One region of the Arthrobacter sp. BK1 genome, then DNA from elsewhere that is predicted to be linked to it. Evidence: predicted binding sites of a transcription regulator. Region 1 holds the regulator's gene; the other holds the start of a gene.

What was found. Region 1 encodes LexA, which represses DNA repair genes until DNA is damaged. Its sites were predicted from a motif close to TCGAACANNTGTTCGA; they were not measured.
Region 2: AC1MCA_RS14590 (LexA family protein) is a predicted target of LexA. The motif match lies at 1,769-1,784, and genes of this name have one in related genera.

Annotation. Positions count from the first base shown of each region.
Region 1 covers NZ_CM155263.1:655,471-661,393, forward strand. The annotation lists gene hisH (imidazole glycerol phosphate synthase subunit HisH) at 1-156, opposite strand, end outside; gene hisB (imidazoleglycerol-phosphate dehydratase HisB) at 153-776, opposite strand; gene AC1MCA_RS02920 (histidinol-phosphate transaminase) at 839-1,957, opposite strand; gene AC1MCA_RS02925 (LysM peptidoglycan-binding domain-containing protein) at 2,045-2,446, opposite strand; gene lexA (transcriptional repressor LexA) at 2,756-3,502, shown strand; gene AC1MCA_RS02935 (ATP-dependent DNA helicase) at 3,643-5,700, opposite strand; gene hflX (GTPase HflX) at 5,693-5,923, opposite strand, start outside.
Region 2 covers NZ_CM155263.1:3,200,278-3,206,200, reverse strand. The annotation lists gene AC1MCA_RS14600 (protein kinase domain-containing protein) at 1-1,069, shown strand, start outside; gene AC1MCA_RS14595 (hypothetical protein) at 1,138-1,614, shown strand; gene AC1MCA_RS14590 (LexA family protein) at 1,798-2,229, shown strand; gene AC1MCA_RS14585 (N-acetyltransferase family protein) at 2,204-2,749, opposite strand; gene AC1MCA_RS14580 (Y-family DNA polymerase) at 2,820-4,118, shown strand; gene AC1MCA_RS14575 (alpha/beta fold hydrolase) at 4,155-5,159, opposite strand.

The DNA.
Region 1 (5,923 bases):
CTCGGCGCCGGCCCGCTCCAGCGCACGCACGGCTGAACGGACGTTGCCGGATCCGTAGTCAAGCACCGTGACAGTGGGCTTACCTTCAGGCGAAACGGGCTTCTTACCGGCAGCAGGATCGATCACGGCGCCGTCCCGGAGGATCTGGCCACTCACAGGGCACCCTTGGTGGACGGAATTCCCTCCACGCGCGGATCAGGCTCGACGGCGGCGCGCAGGGCGCGCGCGAAAGCCTTGAACTGGGCCTCGACGATGTGGTGGGGATCCCGCCCGGCAATGACGTTCATGTGCAGGCAGATGCCGGCGTGCAAGGTGATGGCCTCGAAGACGTGGCGGGTGAGTGACCCTGTGAAGTGGCCGCCGATCAGGTGGTATTCCTGCCCGGCGGGCTCGCCCCCGTGGACCAGGTATGGGCGGCCGGAGACATCAACCACGGCGTGGGCCAGTGCCTCGTCCAGGGGAACTGTGGCTTCCCCGAACCTGCGGATCCCGGCTTTGTTGCCCAGGGCTGTGCGCAGGACTTCACCGAACGTGATGGCGACGTCCTCCACGGTGTGGTGGACGTCGATGTGGATGTCACCGGTGGCCTTGACCGTCATGTCGATGAGCGAGTGCTTGCACAGCGCCGTCAACATGTGGTCGTAGAACGGGACAGACGTGTCGATGTCTGAGACACCCGTGCCGTCAAGGTTGATCTCCACGAGCACTGACGATTCACTGGTAGCGCGTTCCATGCGCGCGGTCCGATCGGCAGCGTTCGATCCGGTGGAAGTCATGGTCATATGTCCTTTTTGGCGAAGTCAGTGGTGCGGCACCGTAAGGCGCCGGTACTCCAAGTTTAGGCGGGCAGCCCGGCCTGGGTGGCCAGGATGGCTTCCAGCGAGGTCAGGAAGGCTGTGGTCTCAGTCTCAGTTCCCGCTGTGACCCGCAGATGGCCGGGGATCCCGACGTCCCGGACCAGTACGCCTGCGTCCAGGAGCTGCTGCCAGACCTCGTGCGGATTCTCCAGGCCGCCGAAGAATACATAGTTCGAATCCGAGGCGGCCGGCTTGAGGCCCATCCGGGTCAGTTCCGTCACGATTCGGTCCCGCTGTTCTTTGATGTCCTGGACATCGGCCATCAGGGCAACCCGGTGACGGAGCGCTGCGAGGCCGGTCGCCTGGGTGATGGCCGAGAGGTGGTACGGCAGCCGGACCAGGCGGAGGGCATCCGTCACTTCGGGAGCCGCGGCCATGTAGCCAAGCCGCGCACCTGCAAGGGCAAAGGCCTTGCTCATGGTGCGGGAAACAATGAGCCGCTCCCTGCCAGGCAGCAGCGTCAGGGCACTGGGCGTACCGTCGTGGGCGAACTCGTGGTAGGCCTCGTCCACGATCACGATGGTCTGGCTGGCTTCGCCCGCTTCATAGACGGCCTCGACAACGTCCAGGCCCAGACCGGTGCCGGTGGGGTTGTTCGGCGAGCACAGGAAAACGATGTTCGGCTGCAGTTCCTTGACCTGCAGCGCTGCGGATTCTGCACTCAGCCCGTAGTCCCCTGACCGCTGCCCGGTGATGTATCCGGTGTCGGTGCCGCTGGCGAGGAGGGGGTACATGGAATACGTGGGCGGGAATCCCAGGGCCGTGCGGCCCGGACCGCCGAAAGCCTGGAGGATCTGCTGGAGGACCTCATTGGAACCGTTGGCAGCCCAGATGTTGGTGGCGTCCAGGCCATGGCCGAGGTACTCGGCCAGTGCTTCGCGGAGTTCGGTGAACTCCCGGTCCGGGTAGCGGTTGAGTCCTGCCGCAGCCTCTGTCACCGCTGCGCTGATGGCGGCCCGTACGTCGGCCGGCACACCATGGGTGTTCTCGTTGACGTTCAGCAGGATGGGAACATCGAGTTGCGGGGCACCGTACGGTGTCAGTCCGCGGAGATTGGTCCGGAGGGGAAGTCGATTCAGACGCGCTAGCTGGTCATTCACCTGAACAGTTTAGTTCCGGCGGTGACCGCCGAAAAATGTGACGGACCGGCGGGGGCCGGTCCAAGGCAAACCGGGCCGCGCCGAGGCCTACTTGGTGGGAACGAACAGTTGCTGCCCGGGCACAACTCCGCCTGCAGAGAGGTTGTTCAGCTGGACTATATCCGCGATGACATCGCGGGGATCGCGTTCGGGCGCCGCCGAACCGGCAATGGCCCACAGAGACTGGCCCGACTGAACCGTGACGGAGACCGTCGGAGTGAGCGTGAGGTCTGCAGCGGAATCGGCCGCCTTGGCGGGGGCATTCAGGAAACCTGCCAGGGAAAGCAGGATGGCGGCCAGGATGACCAGCGGGATGCCAAAGAGGACGATCCGGCCGCGGCGGGTCAGGCGGAGCGGCGGCAATGACTTGCTGCTCTCCTGCCCGGCAGTGATGTGCTGGACCGAAACGAACTGCGGACGGGAGTCGTGTGAAGCAGATGTAGCTGACATGAAATGAGCCCTCCTGGACCATACTGTGCTGCCCGGTGTGTTCTGCGCTTCCGCCTGCGGTGTCCGGCTTGAGCCGAATGGACCCGGTTTCGAATCCCGCATCAGCGAATAGAACACATGTTCGAACTTTGCCTTCTTAGTTTTAGCACTTATCAACGAACATTGTCGAGACTCGCTAGAACAAATGTTTGAAAAAGCCCTGTGGCTGGCCTACGTTTGGATCAAAGAACAACCACCTCAGTAGTTGATCAGGAGGGTCTGACAATTACTCCGGACAAGCACCCGGGCAACCGAAAGGCAATGGCGAACATGGCAGCACCAGCCGCCGAGGGCAAGGCGAACCCGCAGGGCCGCCAGCCCCAACGGACCCCGAAAGGGCTCACCGCGCGCCAGAAGAAGATCCTCGAAACCATCCAGCGTTCCGTCAACGACAACGGCTATCCCCCATCCATGCGGGAAATCGGCGACACCGTAGGACTGGCTAGTCTCTCGAGCGTCACGCACCAGCTCTCACAGCTGGAGAAGCTGGGGTATCTTCGCCGGGACCCGAAGCGTCCGCGCGCCATGGAAGTTCTGATGCCCCTCACCCTGGACGGCGGGTCCACCAAGCCCAGCGGCTCAGGAAAGCCCGCGGTAATGCACGGAATCGGGGGAACCGTCACGGAACTTCCCACCGCGATGGACACGGCAATGGTGCCGCTGGTGGGCCGGATTGCAGCCGGCGGACCGATCCTTGCCGATCAGGTGGTGGAAGATGTTATGCCCCTGCCACGCCAGCTCGTGGGGCAGGGTGAACTGTTTATGCTGCGCGTGGCCGGCGACTCCATGGTGGACGCCGCCATCTGCGACGGCGACTGGGTGGTTGTCCGCAGGCAGGCCGACGCCGTCAATGGCGATATTGTGGCCGCACTCCTGGATGACGAAGCCACCGTGAAGACTTTCCGGCAGCGGGACGGCCACACCTGGCTTCTGCCCCAGAACACCCAGTACGAGCCCATCCTTGGGGACCACGCCACCATTATGGGCAAGGTCGTCTCGGTCCTGCGCTCACTCTAAAACCGTTCGGGTAAAAGCAACGCGGGGTCATTTAACGTCCCTCGGAAGGACTCCGAGGGACGTTAAATGACCCCGCGTTGTTGGTGGTCAGGAAAGGCACGCTCGCTCCCCCGGACCGGATCCGGTCCGGATCCTGCGGATCAAGAGCCGTCTTTCGCCAGCCTTTCCAGGGCCGCGAATGCGGTTTTGCGGTCTGTGGTGGGCCAGAACGGCGGAAGTGCGGCGCGAAGGAATCCGGCGTACCGCTCAGTGGCAAGCCGCGAATCCAGGACCGCCACCACACCTTTGTCGCCGGTTGAACGGATCAGCCGGCCCGCCCCCTGTGCCAGCCGGATGGCCGCATGGGTGGCCGAAACCGCCATGAACCCGTTACCGCCGGCCTGTGCCACGGCACGGGAGCGTGCTGTCATCAGGGGATCGTCCGGCCTTGGGAACGGAATGCGGTCAATCACCACCAGGCGGCACGATCCGCCCGGAACGTCGACGCCCTGCCACAGGGACATGGTCCCGAAGAGGCAGGTGTCAGGCTCATCAGCGAACTGCTTTACCAGGGCCGTCATGGTGGAGTCGCCCTGGCAGAGGATGCTGAGCCCCAGCCGTGGACGCATCGCCTCGGCTGCTTCCTCGGCGGCACGGCGGGATGAAAACAGGCACAGTGCACCGCCCCCTGACGCACGGATCAGCGCTTCGAGTTCGTCGAGGGCTTCCGGTGAGGCCCCCCGACCGGGTTTGGGCAGGTGCCCGGCTACATACAGGATTCCCTGCTTGGGGTAGTCAAAGGGCGAACCGACATCGATGCCGGTCCAGCTTGGCGCCCCCTCCCCTACCAGCCCGAGCCCGCCGGCGGCCGGTTCGAAGGCCGATCCGATAGCCAGGGTGGCCGAGGTCAGCACCACGGTGTGGCCGGCGAAGAGCCCTTCGCGGAGCTTCCCGGCGACGCTGAGGGGCGCAATGTTGATCAGTACCGGCGCGGTGTCATCCGGCTGCCCGTAGCCCTGCTGTGGATCGAAAGTGCTGGCGCGCGAGAACCAGACCACTTCGCGGTTTTCCTTGGCGACAATCAGCCGTTCGCAGAGTTCAAGGATGAGCATCAGCCGCGAACGGGCAAGCTGCCGCCCGCCGTCGGCCGTTTGCCCACCCTCACCCTTGGAATCGGAAAGCGCGGCCCGGCACGCTTCGCGCAACTGGTCCACGCAGTCCAGCTGTTCGTCGTTGAGGCTGTTCGGGAGCAGCCCGTTGGGCACCCCGGCCAGGGCAAGTTCGAGGTTGGCGGCGGCCGCGTTGAGGGCGTCCACCGTGATGGCCGTGTGCTTACGTGCCCCTGAAGCGGCAGCGTGAACCATCGCCACGGAGAGCTGCCCGGAGACCGCGCCGGTGACCCGGTCCTGGAGTTCGTGGGCCTCGTCCACCACCACGACGTCGTATTCGGGAAGCACGGCAAGGCCTTCAAAGGCGCTGACGGCGAGCATGGCATGGTTGGTGACCACGACGTCGGCTTCGGCAGCGTCGTGGCGTGCCAGTTCGCTGAAGCATTCCTCCGCCATCGGGCACTTCTGCGCGCCGAGACACTCCATCGAGGTCACGGAGACCTGCCGCCACGCACGGTCCGTGACGCCGGGAAGCAGTTCGTCGCGGTCCCCGGTACTTGTCTTTTCGGCCCACTCGCGAAGGCGGACCACTTCCTTCCCCAACTGGGACGACGGCCCGCCCAGCGCGGCGGCGAAATGCGGGACGCTGGTGTCCTCGCCCAGGGAGAAAAGCTGGCCCTCGGCGGGTTCCTCGGAGGGGAACCCGCCTTCGAGCTTATGCCTGCACACGTAGTTGGAACGGCCCTTGACCAGCGCAACCTTGACCGGGCGCTCCAGGGCCGGAGTGATGCTTTTGAGCAGCCGGGGAAGGTCGCGGCCCACAATCTGGGTCTGCAGGGCAAGGGTGGCGGTGGAAACGAGCGTGGGCTTGTGGCTGACCAGCGAGTGCGCAATCAGCGGGATGAGGTAAGCCAGCGACTTCCCGGTGCCCGTTCCTGCCTGGACGAGAAGGTGGTCGCCGGTTTCAATGGCCTTCGCCACCTGCCGGGCCATCTCGTGCTGCCCGCTTCTGCTTTGACCGCCCATGCCGGCGACGGCGCGGTCGAGCAGTTCGATGACAAACTGCTCGCCGGCCGTGCCCTTGATTTCCCCCGCGACAACCTCAGTCATGGTTGATGAAGGATTCCAGTTCAGCCGCCAGGCCCTCACGGACCATCACCACTGCACGCGTACCGTCCTCGCCGTGATCCAGGGTCAGGATTTCAGCATCCGTCTCGTGCAGTTTGCTGATCAGATCACCCCGGTTGTACGGGATGAGGAGCTCAAGCTTGACGCTGGGCCGCGGAATGCTGTCACTGATGGCCCGCAGCAGCTCTGCGATTCCCTGGCCGGT
Region 2 (5,923 bases), 2.1 Mb from region 1:
CCAGGAAGCTGAGATCATGCTGCTGGCAACCCTGAACCATCCCAGTCTTGTCACGTTGTTCGATACCGGCATCGACATCCGCATCCCGGATGAGCCCCGGCCGTTCCTGACGATGGAACTCATTGAGGGACAGGATCTGCGCAGCCGGATCCGACACAGCGCAGTCCCATTGGACGAACTCGCCGTCATCGGAGCCGGGATCGCTGACGGGCTCTCCTACGTCCACGGTCTCGGGATCATTCACCGTGATATCAAGCCCGGCAACATCCTCTTGGTGCAGACCCGCCCCGGGGAACCGGTGCGGGCGAAAGTCACCGATTTCGGCATCGCACGAATCGCCGATTCAACACGCCTCACGGTCACCGGAGCAATGGTCGGCACTGCGGCGTATCTCAGCCCCGAACAGGCCCTGGGCTCCCCGCTGAGTCCCGCCACAGATATCTATTCGCTCGGCCTGGTCCTGCTTGAATGCATCAAACAGGCAACGGAGTACCCCGGCAGCGCTGTGGAATCCGCCGTGGCCAGACTTTACCGTGCACCGACCATTCCCCAGGACCTTCCAGCCGGGTGGGCCGACCTGATCCGCTCGATGACCGCTATGGATCCGCTTGAACGCCCCAAATCCGCCGACATCGAGGCGGCCCTGCGGCAGGCCCTTGTCTCCCCGACATCCACCCCCGGTGAACTTGCACGCGAAACCATCCGCGTACTGCCAGCCAGGCCGTTCAGGGCGCCATCTATCACTGCAGGACCGCCCTCCCCCAACTGGTCAGCCAGCCCAACCAAAGGACGCTCCAAGTCCAATGCTTCCTCCGAGGCCACCCAGTCGTTGACAAGAGCCGACGTACCCAAACCGGGCACTCCTCGAGAAACACGCCGCCCCTCCCGGAAGGGACAAAAGCTGGCACTCCCCATGGCCATCCTGGTCCTTCTTGGACTGGCAGGAGGAGTAGTCGCACTTACCGCAAGCCAGGCCCCTCCGTCCCCTTCCGGCGTCGCGACCTACCCTGTGGTCACTGGCACACTGGGAGACCACCTCCAGGAACTTCAAAAGAGCGTGCAACCATGACGGGCCGTCACTCCCGAGGTCAGCGCTGCCGAGCACACGGAGCCCGTTTCGCCGCAGCCCTTTTGCTTGTGTGCGGACTCGTCGGCTGCGGTATCTCCGATTCCGGGCTGCAGCGCGACACCGCCCACCGTCTCCAGGAACTTGTGCTCGGCGTGACCCAGGCTGCGGCCGTGAATGACCACGCCACCGCGCTCACACGTCTAAACAACCTGCAAGCAGAAGTTGAATTTGCGGCCCGCAGCGGCCGTATATCCGAGGACCGGCGCCGAAGTATCATGACCAACGCGGCCGCACTGCAGGCCGATCTCGCTGGCCTTGTTGACGCCGCCGCTGAGGCTGCAATGGCTGCTGAGAAGGCGGCTGCTGCCGCCGCCGCGGAAGCAGCCGAGGTCGAGAAAGCCAAAGCTGACGCCGAATCCGCGACGAAGGCTGCACTGACACAGGAAGGCACCGCACCAGCCCAGGTAGCCCCTGCGCCGCTGCCCGCCCCTGAGCCGCAGCAGGGAAAAGGCAACGAGGGCAAGGGCAAGAACAAGAACGATTGAAGGGACCATTCTGGTCCTGGTGCCCTGCCCACGGCCACCTAACCCCTCAAACACCGCCTCCGGCTCGTCAAATAGGCCACAGTCAGCACATCCTGCATCTAATGCGAATGCCCACTTCTGCTCTTTGTCGGCCCCTGGCGCTACACTGAATGAATCGAACATATATTCGAATAAAGGTGTGTTGTGGGCGTAATCGTGGGTCCCCGTGTGCTAGATGCGGGCATTTCCTTGTTGTCGGTGCTGATCTCCCCTGTGCCCGTCGCGGCGGGGTTTCCCTCGCCGGCGCAGGACTATTTTGACGGCCGGATCGACCTGAACCAGCACCTGATCAAGGACATCACCAGCACGTATGTGGTGCGGGTGTCCGGGGACTCCATGGAGGGTGCCGGCATCAGCGACGGCGACGAACTGATCGTCAACCGCGCCCTCGAACCGCGCGACGGCTGTGTCGTCGTCGCGGTCCTGGATGGGGAACTCACGGTGAAGCGGCTGCGGATCACGGGCACCGGCGTCGTGCTTCAGGCCGAGAACCCCGCCTACCCGGACATCCGCGTCCCGGCCCTGGCGGACCTGGTCATCTGGGGTGTCGCTACGCGGTGCCTTCACCATGTTTAGGCGGTTGGGAAGAAAGGTCCGCACCGGAAAGGCGGACCATGCGGAGCTCGCGCACGCCGTCCTCCACATTCACGGTCCCGTCGGCCACGAACCCGTGTTTGCGGTAGAAGGCCTGCGCCCGGGGATTCGGATCGGCCACCCAGAGCGCTGCCGAATCGTAAGGGCCGACGACGGCATCCAGGAGGGCGGCGCCGGCGCCGGTCCCGTGCGCAGCAGCAACAACGTACAGCACATACAGGTGGGTGCCCCACTGCAAGCCGGGGCTCTGCGGGGGGCCCGCCATCGCGATCCCAATCACCTCGCCGTCGCGCTCGGCCACTGCGACGCGGTTGGCGCGGTAGCGCTCATCGCTGAGCGCTACCGTCCAGAACCGTTCCCGGGCGGCGGGCAATCCCGGATCGTCCAGGACGCTGTCCGCCATCACGCCGCGGTACGTCTCACGCCACGACAACACATTCACGCGCGCCATCTCGGCAGCATCCTCAACGCGGGCGCGGCGCACCTTCACCGGGTTATCCATAGCCGAAACTCTACCGAGAGCTGCGGCTGGCACGGCGGCCACAATCCGCGCCCCGCGCACGGGTGGTGCAATGAGTAAACCGGCCATGATGCGGCGGATGCCGCAGATCGCCCACGTGGACGTGAACTGCTTCTACGCCTCGGCCGAGCGCGCCTTCGATCCGTCGCTGGAAGGCAAGCCCGTGGTGGTGCTGTCCAACAACGACGGCTGCGCGGTCACCCGCTCCCCCGAGGCAAAAGCCCTCGGCATCAGCGTGGGTGAACCGTGGTTCAAACTCGCCCCGAGGGCCAGGGAATGGGGGCTGGTTGCCCTCTCCAGCAACTACGAGCTCTACGGCGACATCAGCGCCCGGGTCATGGAACTGCTGGGACGCTACTCTGCATGGCTGGAGGTGTACAGCATCGACGAGGCGTTCCTCGGCGTCAAAGGCACCCCTGCCGAACTGCTGGCCCTCGGCAGGGCAATGAAAACCGCCGTCCGCCGGAACGTGGGCGTGCCGGTCTGCGTGGGGATCGCGACGACGAAAACCCTCGCGAAGCTGGCCAACCAGTGGGCGAAGAACAACCGTGCCTTCGGCGGGGTCTGCCACTGGGACTCGGTGCCCGCCGTCGAACGGGAAGGCCTGATGCGGCGCCTGTCCGTGGTTGAGATCTGGGGCGTGGCCACCCGCCTCACCAAACGGCTGAACGTCCTGGGCATCTTTTCGATCCTTGACCTCTGCCGCGCCGATCCGGTCATGATGCGGGATAGGTTCTCCGTGGTCATGATGCGAACCGTCCTGGAACTGCAGGGAACGCCCTGCATCCCCATGGAGGAGGTGCGGATCGGGCGCGACCAGCTGATCTTTTCCCGTTCCTTCGCCACCCCCATCACCACGTCAGCCGGGATCCGGCAGGTCATGAGCGTGTACGGGCAGCAGGCCTCGGCACGGCTCGCCAAACACGGGCTGCAGGCCAAGGTCCTCACCGCATTCGCCGGAACCTCACACTTCAACCCCAAAGACACCTCTTATCCGTCGGTGTGCATTCCGCTGCCGATGCCCACAGCGGATCCGGTGATCCTCACCAAGGCCTCGCACGCGCTGCTGCCCCTCATCCATGAGGGCGTCAAATACGCCAGGGCCGGAATCATGGTCACGGACCTGCGGCCCACCGGGAACCAGGCGCCTCTGTCACTGTTCGAGAACCCGCACGAGGAACGCCACATCGGATCACTGCTGGAAGACGTGGCCCGACGGTACGGCCGCGGCTCCATCGGCCTCGGCCACGCCGGCATCCGGGGCGGGCCGGACTGGTCCATGAAACGGGACATGCTCTCCCCCCGATACACCACCCACTGGGACGAACTGCCCCTCGTCAAGGCGGCCTAGCCGGACCAAAACAGAGCGGACCTCCGTCCGGGCCGGCTAATCCCCCCGGAACAGGAAAGCCCGGATGGCGTCAGCCATCGGCTTGGCCTGGGTCCAGTGCAGGTAATGCCCGCCTTCAAGGGTGACGATCTCCTGCCGTTCAACATTCTTCAGGAGGTTTTGCGTCGCCGCAGCCTTGGTATCCAGCGAACCGGACTTGTCATCGGCAAGGAACGCCAGAACGGGCATGTCATCCGGGTAGGTGACTCCCCTGAGCGCTGCGGCATTGTTCGCGATCCGGGCTGTTTCGTCAGCCACGGCGGCATTGCCGAAGTTCCAGCTCCCCATCAGGCGCATGCGCTGCAGCTCGTCCTCGGTATACGCGTCACTGTCCGGGTTGACCAGGTCAGGGGCCAGCCATGCGACGGTGCGGACCAGGCCGGCGACCGAGAGGGCCCGCCCCCAATTGAAGCCTGCCTCTGGTTCCGGTACTGGGTCGCTCCCCGGCTTAGGTACCGACGCGTCGATTTCGATCACGGCAGACACCTCGGCCGGATACCTGTTCGCGTAATCGAGCAGGTAGAAGCCGGCGATGGAATGCCCCGCCAGGATGTAGGGCTGCCTGACCTGAAGTTTGGCCAGCGCTTCATGGAGCTCGGTGCTGATGTTCTCGTTGGTCCGCGGACCGGCTTCCATATCGCTGTAGCCATAACCGAACCCCTCCACCACCATGACATCGAAGCCGTCGAGTTCGCGGACCAGAGGAGCGAAGTCGAGGCCCGGAGCCGGGGTTCCCAGGCCGCTGAGGAGGACGACCGGCTGGACTCCGTTCCCGTTCCGGTAGACGTTCAGGGCGCCGCCGCTCACCGTGACCCGCTCACCGTAGGGTTTGATGCTCGCTTTCTCCACCGGCTCCAGGATCAGATTGATCACCGTGGAGGCGAGGATCAGCCCCAGGATGACCAGCCCCACGATGCCCGCCGCCCGCAACGGGCGCCTGCGCTTCTTCCGGACCGCTGAATCCGGAGCTACCTTTGACGTCCTTCGAGCAAGCAGGCGCATGGTGGGCCTTTCCGCGCTCCGGGCGACGGTGAACTCCGCGATGTTCCGGTGTGGGATGGCCCCCGGCAATGCCGGGGGCCACCTTAACGGGAGATGCAGCGCTTGCTGCCGGTGCGCTCTTTAGCGCTGTGGCGTGCACGCAATGGCTAATCGCCCCAAAAGGCAGTCAACGTTAGCGTCCGTACTCCCGATCCTGTGTTGTATGAGGCTTGGGTTATGCGGCAATCTGCTGCATTGCGCCCTTCGCCTCGATCTCAATTTTACGCGGTTTGGCCTTTTAGGCGACAGGAAATCTGTGCCGCGCACGGACCGGGTCAGCTGCGCGTCGGGTCCGGGTGGAGAGGCGCGGGCCCCGGATCCGGGACGGGCAGGGGGCCTGGCGGTTCCGGCGTCGGGATCGGGCTTGGCCTGGCCGGGCCCGGGTGGCCGGGCTGGGTCGGATCCGGCGAAAACGGGTCAGGACCTGGTTCCGGCGGGAACGGCTCGGGTTCATGCACTGGCGGGATGGTCATTGAACTTCCCCTCTCACGCTGGGCGGATGCGCCTTCGCGTGATCAGGATACGCCTGTCCGCCTTTTTTGCTCTACGAGGCAACGGGCGGGACGGCAGCAGCGCACCGCCGTCGTCCGCCCCCTCCCAACGCTCTGGCACTTTCCGTCGGGTTTTCCCAAACCCCCTCTCACCTTCCGCCGTGTTTTCCCAAACCCTCTCTCACCTTCCGGCAGCCGCGGTTTTCCGGTACAGGGGCCGCGGGAGCCCCGGCA